3 regions of the Cytobacillus sp. ABV4_503 genome follow, and region 2 is predicted to be linked to each of the others. Evidence: riboswitches for the same ligand, from Rfam matches in the RefSeq annotation. Region 2 holds a riboswitch; each other region holds the start of a gene.

Region 1 (2,272 bases), 580 kb from region 2:
TCATCGCTGATTCTGCACAGTTTTCTGCCGCAGTTTCAGAAGTTGCAGAAGTTGAGTATGTAGGAACAGCCCTGACTTTTCAAATGTGTATTGGTTTCCTGATCACTATATTTTCTATAAATCTAATCCCTATTATTCAGAGGTTAGTAGGATGGGATTGGGTCTTTGCCTGTTTAGCGATTGGACCGATTCTTGGCATTGTATCTATGGTCCAGTATAAACGGCATGATTTTAATAATGTCAAAGGGACAATCGGTCATTTTAAATAAATTAAACAACATCTATTTGGTCTAACTTTGTGAATTATATCCCAGCAAAAATTAACTCCTGAATAGCAGATATAAGTTCTTTTTACCAATTCCTATATCTAAAAGTCAAAGGCATTAACATAGCATTTAAAAAATTAAGAAAAAAATAATATGTCAAAATTGGTCATTATATGTTATATTAGTAAAAAATTAATATATCAATTTGAATAAGTGCTCACTTTTCGTGAGGTAAAAGGGAAACCAGTGAAAGTCTGGTACAGCCCCCGCTACTGTAAGAGCTGATGAAATTACAATGCCACTGAGAAATCGGGAAGGTGTAAGAGTAAGAAGAAGCTTAAGTCAGGAAACCTGCTTATTTGAACGACACTTGCTTTTCGGAGGGAGAAGTATAGGCGGGACAATTATGATCAATTGTTTTTGAGTTTCAGTATGCTTATTTTTATACTGTCATTTCATATGCCTGTATTCCTTTGAAAAGGAGTGCAGGCATTTTTTATTTGGCAAGAAGCATTGAACTTTGAGAATGGTCTGGCGCAGAGTTCCTGCTCGAGCAGTACGGCAGCAGGCAAGGCGCTTGTGCTTTTCTTAATTGGAGGTTACCTATGAAGAAGGGAAAAATCTTTGTTGTCGGCTTCGGTCCGGGCGATCGTGAGCATATAACCAAACGGGCTGTGGATGCGCTGCAGCAGAGTGATTGCATTATTGGCTACAAAACTTACGTAGATCTGATCATGCCATTCGTTACAGCAAGTTCCATTGTCAGCACAGGGATGACTGAAGAGGTATCCCGTGCGCAGGATGCAGTGAAACGGGCGGAAGCCGGCCATATTGTTTCCGTGATTTCGAGCGGTGATTCGGGTGTATACGGCATGGCCGGCCTAGTGTATGAAGTGCTGATCGAAATGGGCTGGAAGGAAGAAGAAGGAATCCAAGTGGAAATTGTTCCTGGCATCTCCGCGATTAATTCATGTGCAAGCTTACTGGGTGCACCTGTCATGCATGACTCCTGCACCATCAGTCTGAGTGATCATTTAACACCCTGGACGGTAATCGAGAAGCGGATTGAAGCAGCCGGAATGGCGGATTTTGTCATCGCTTTATATAACCCGAAAAGCGGCAGGAGGACACGGCAGATTGTCGAGGCACAAAGGATTCTATTAAAATATCGTTCTCCTGATACACCAGTGGGGCTTGTGAAAAGTGCTTACCGTGAAAATCAGAATGTCATTCTGACGACACTGGCGGAAATGCTTGATCACGATATAGGCATGCTGACAACAGTTGTGATCGGGAATTCCTCCACTTTCTTTTATGACAACAAGATCATTACGCCGAGAGGCTATCAGCGCAAGTACACGCTTGGGGAAGAGAAGCAAACCTTAAAGCCGCATCAGCGTTTAAAAAAGGAAACGGAGCCATGGGCATTAAATCAGGAAACCGGGGAAGCCCAGGCCGGCTACGAGCAGATTGAAAGCAAAAAACAAGCAGACAGCTCACTGGATATGGCTTTTAAGGCATTATCGATGGTGACGAAGTCGGAGATTGACCAAACTCATTTGGTGCAGCAGCCAATCGAAGATATTTTTGAATTTGCGGTTTCGCCTGGTGTAGCCAATAAATTTATTACAGCTGACCAAATGCGTGTACTGGCAGAGGCTGTTGGCGAGAAAGGCACCATGGAATATACACCGGATCACCGATTCTTAATCAAGATTCCAACCGGGCGGCCACAGTCGATTGTGGAAAAACTCGAACAGCACGCTCTGACAGTCATGCCGGTGGGTGATGTGCTAAATGTAAAAGCGTGCGATTTTTGCTACGGGGAGAAGGCAGAATCCATTCCGTATGCAGAGGAAATTGCAGCTGAACTCGGAGGCTTAAAGCTTCCAAAGGAACTGCATATTGGCTTTAATGGCTGCGGTATGGCCTGTTATCGGGCGGTATTTGATGATATCGGCATTGTTTACCGAAAGAAGAAGTTTGATTTATTTATCGGGGCAAAG
Region 2 (2,272 bases):
CCCTCATTAACGGCTCTTGCAAGATTGATGGATGAAAGATTGCAGACAATGAAATCTCCTGGCTGTTTTTCGATAATAATTCTCCCATCCCTTGTATATTCCTCAACCCGCTTTGTAACACTTTGGTTTTGTACGATTTCCGTGCACAGGTTTGTACAATAAATCATTCCGCAATGTGAATTGGCATTTTTCCGGTTTACTTCATCCCGGTAAAACATAAATGGTGTCCCTGTTTCAAGCTGGCTTCTCATGATGGATTTCATTATATCGATGGCAGGAACTTTTTCCCTTGATAGATTCGGGTTATCTATGCACTCTTTATATTTCTGGCGGAATAAACCTTCGCCTTCACCTTCGTCATAAAAATCCTCCAGTGAAAAGCCCATTACCTTGCGGACTTCATGGGGATCAAATAAATACCAATATCCCCGGCTTTCCACTTTTTCCATAAACAAATCCGGAATGCAGACACCAGTGAATAAATCATGTGTTCGCTGCCTTTCATCTCCGTTATTAAGCTTTGCATCAAGGAATGAAAATATATCTTTATGCCAGACATCAAGATAGACGCTTATAGCACCCTGCCTTTGTCCAAGCTGGTCGACACTGACGGCTGTGTTATTCAGCTGCTTCATCCAGGGAATCACACCTGAAGATGCCCCCTTAAATCCTTTAATATCACTGCCTCTGCTGCGGATTTTTCCCAAATATACTCCGATTCCGCCGCCATTTTTTGACAGTGATGCAATATCGGTATTGCTGTCATAAATAGAATCAAGACTGTCATCAACGGTCTCAATGAAACAGCTTGAAAGCTGTCCCCAGTTCTTCCCTGCATTAGCGAGCGTTGGAGTGGCAACAGTCATATACAAACCGCTCATTGCCCAATAAGCCTCTTTAACAAGTTCAAGCCGCATACCCTTCGGCTCCTTTTTCATCAGCACCATGCTGATGATCATAAACCGCTCCTGGGGGAGTTCATAAAGATTTTTATGTTTGTCCCTGGCAAGATATCGGTCAGCCAGCATTTTCAACCCCAAATATGTAAATAAGCGATCATTTTCTTTCTTTATGAAGCGGGCAAGTTCATTTATCTCATCCGTTGAATACTCATCTAATAAATCCTGTTCATAAATTCCCAAAGCCGTCAGCCGTTCAATTAACGTATAAAAATGTTTGTAGCAATCATCCGGCTGGCATTCTCTATTTTTTCCTGACTCAATATAGAGCTTCTTAAGAAGCAGACGTGAAGCGGCAAAAGTCCAATCAGGCTCATCAATGCTGATAAAAGATAAACAATCCAGAATAAGCTGGTCATACATCGCCTCTGCTCCCCGCAGGCTCATTTCTTCATACCTTTTTAATAGCTGCCCAATGCCGAGCTGGGGAAATTCTGTCTTAAGTTCTTCTAAAATTTCGATCGGTTGTATGGTTTGGACCATCTTACTTCCTCCTAAAGGCAAAATAAAAATCCGCCCGGAAAATGAGCGGATCAAACGATAGAATAATAGCAGGAAGAAGATGACAAACGGCCATTACGCGATCGTTTCATCATCTCAATCCCCGAAGATAAGAAACTTTCGATCGCCCTGGCAGGTCTCCTGGCTTGTGCTTCACTCTACTAAAAGCCCTTCCCATACAATCGCCTTAACGCGTATTGTACAGTGGCATGCTCTTTTCGTCTGCACTTACAGTTGCGGGGACAGCTTCGGTTTTACACCGAATTCCCTATTAAGTCCTCTTAGGACACCAATCACGATCTATATGTAGTTTTTATTTTTTTAATATATACTATATATTGTAGATGATTCTATCATATAGAGAAATAGATTACAAACTTTTAATCCTTAGTACACAAAAAAAGAACAGAGGGAATTTCCTCTGTTCTTTTTTTTCATTCATGATTTTCCATTTCATTATCATGTGATACCGGCTCTGGGGTAGCCCAAAAAGAATCATATACAGCATATCCTGCCATTACAAGAACGAGGTAAGCAATCGCTGCACCGGCCCATTTTTTCATTTTATCTGCTCCTTTTTAATTAAACGTTTTTTCAATTATCTTAGTCTAGCGGTCAGTAAGATTCCACTTCAAGGCCTAGAGGAGTCCGTATAGGCTCGATTGAATCAACTAATAATCAGTGGAGAAAAAGCCCACACTGTTTCACTTTATTTTTACTCTTTGTAATCTAAGCGCGTTTAATACGACAGATACGGAGCTGAACGCCATTGCAGCGCCGGCAAGCCAAGGTGCAAGGAATCCTAACGCAGC
Region 3 (2,272 bases), on a different contig from region 2:
CTGCAATTTAAAATTTTTTCTCATCGGCAAAGATATTTTCAGATTTTTTTGCTACAATAAGAGAATAAAATACTGGATGTTTAACAGGCAGTTTCAAAGGAAGCTGTCTTTTTACTAATTTGTGAAGGTGCTTGTGCTATTCTATCTGTCTAGCCCAGTGCTTTTCTTTGAAAACACCACTTTGGGTAACGGTTCGGAGGTTTCGTCATTGAAAAGAAGGAATCATGCAATTCGTGATCTCATCTACATCCATCTTAATGAACAGGATCAGTATGTGATGACTTATGGAATTGAGTTTGAAGAGTTTGCCCAAACTCTTTCAGATTCTATTAATAATCTGCTGCTGTTAAAGCATCGTTTTGAACATGGGGACTTTAATACCCATACGATGTTCGATTATGTGTCAAGGGACAAGCTGGGCAGGCTGGTTGAGGATGATGTATACGGCTATGGCGATTTTTGCTGGATCGACTTCGAGGAAGAGGAAGCGGTGAATGAGCTTCCCGGCCAGACAATTGCTGAGCTTCTTTATCTTGGTCATGTCAAGGAACATCTTAAGCCGCCTTTTTACAATTATCTGAGCAATCGCTTTGTGTACCTTGCCCATGATGATGGCTGGTTTAACCGCACATATTATCGCGATCTGAACGATTTTTACCGGATGCTTGGAGAAGTAATCCCCGGTAAAATGGGACAGATGAAAGTCGAAAAAACGCTCCTTGGCATTAAAAAGAAAAAGACGTATCCTCCAATTACCAGAGATGTCCTGCTTTCCTTAAAGCCTCTTATGAAAGAAGGAGCGGTCCTTTCCATTAAGGATATCGAACAGAATCGGGTCCGGATAGAAATTCCTATTTGGATCATTGGTGATTTTGCGAATATGGATGATATGTATGATGAGTATGAAGCCATTGTGAAAGAGCCATGTGAGGCTAAGATTGTGTTCGATAAGAAAACAAGAGAATGGAAAATATACTCGCGTTAGAATTCTGAACTTTTTTACAACATTCAGCAAATTTCTCTTACTTTTTCTGCGGGATGGTGTATAATCGGAGATAGAAAATTTTATATCCGCATAGAACAGGTGTCTTCTCAAAAGAGCTTTAAAACAGGCTCTTTTGAAGACTTAATAGGGAAGCTGGTGAAAGTCCAGCGCGGTCCCGCCACTGTAAATGGAAGCTGTCTGCAAATCCACTGTACAGGAATGTATGGGAAGGAGCAGAACGCATTGACCATGAGCCAGGAGACCTGCCTGATTCTTAGCACCCATAAACCTACGAGGATAGGGAGGTGTTTGGTCCGGCCATCCCTTTTGCACTGATTGATAAATGACCATACCAACATCTCCTTGCTGTTCGAGGGGATGTTTTTTTATTTTATAGGTGGTGACAGGCACCGCCCGAATTTTGTCGAAAGTTCTAGGAGGATTGCTGAGTATGAAAAAGTTTTATGCATTTTTATTAACGTTGCTTCTGGCTGCAGGAGTGCTTGCAGGCTGCGGCGAGAGTGCTGAACAGCCTAAAGAAGAGAACAAGGTTGAGGAAGGGCAGAATGCCGGCGGGGAAGAAGCTGCTTTTCCTGTAACAATAAAGGATGCTCTTGATAATGAAATAACCATTGAATCCAAGCCTGAAAGAATCGTGTCCATGATTCCAAGCAACACCGAAATTGCTTTTGAATTGGGGCTTGGAGAAGAAGTTGTCGGTGTCTCCGATTTTGATAATTACCCGCCCGAAGCCACAGAAAAAGAAAAGATTGGCGGCATGGAATTTAATGTCGAGAAAATTATTTCTTTAAATCCGGATCTTGCCCTTGCTCATGCTTCAAGCGCACATAATTCCGAAGCTGGTCTTCAGCAATTAAGGGATGCAGGTGTGACCGTCCTTGTTGTCAATGATGCGAAGAGCTTTGATCAGGTTTTTGAATCCATTGAAATGGTTGGAACCGCAGCGGGAGAGAAAGATAAAGCAGAGCAGCTTGTTTCAGACATGAAAAGCAAGCTCGAGGAAATCAAAACAAAAGCTCAGGGCATAAAAGAAGAAGACCGCAAATCCGTATTCGTGGAAGTTTCACCTGCTCCTGAAATCTATACAGCAGGTACAAAAACATTTATGGACGAAATGCTAAGTGCCATCAATGCAGAAAATATCATTACGGAAGAAGGATGGCCAAAAATGGATCCGGAAGCGATTATCGAACGGAATCCGGATGTAATCATCACTACTCATGGCTATTACACTGAAGATGCTGTCGGCAATGTAATGGGCAGGGA

The links. Region 2 has a riboswitch for cobalamin ahead of ACXAD1_RS15830 (ribonucleoside-diphosphate reductase subunit alpha). Riboswitches for the same ligand answer to the same signal wherever they lie in the genome.
Region 1: linked by a shared signal. The riboswitch ahead of cobJ (precorrin-3B C(17)-methyltransferase) and the one ahead of ACXAD1_RS15830 (ribonucleoside-diphosphate reductase subunit alpha) in region 2 are both predicted to bind cobalamin.
Region 3: linked by a shared signal. The riboswitch ahead of ACXAD1_RS25350 (ABC transporter substrate-binding protein) and the one ahead of ACXAD1_RS15830 (ribonucleoside-diphosphate reductase subunit alpha) in region 2 are both predicted to bind cobalamin.

The regions. Positions count from the first base shown of each region.
Region 1 is NZ_JBSWTH010000001.1:2,586,795-2,589,066, reverse strand. It holds gene ACXAD1_RS12975 (MFS transporter) at 1-269, shown strand, start outside; cobalamin riboswitch at 461-639, shown strand; gene cobJ (precorrin-3B C(17)-methyltransferase) at 872-2,272, shown strand, end outside.
Region 2 is NZ_JBSWTH010000001.1:3,167,184-3,169,455, forward strand. It holds gene ACXAD1_RS15830 (ribonucleoside-diphosphate reductase subunit alpha) at 1-1,442, opposite strand, end outside; cobalamin riboswitch at 1,576-1,769, opposite strand; gene ACXAD1_RS15835 (hypothetical protein) at 1,895-2,023, opposite strand; gene ACXAD1_RS15840 (heavy metal translocating P-type ATPase) at 2,165-2,272, opposite strand, start outside.
Region 3 is NZ_JBSWTH010000002.1:76,668-78,939, forward strand. It holds gene ACXAD1_RS25345 (hypothetical protein) at 209-985, shown strand; cobalamin riboswitch at 1,066-1,270, shown strand; gene ACXAD1_RS25350 (ABC transporter substrate-binding protein) at 1,437-2,272, shown strand, end outside.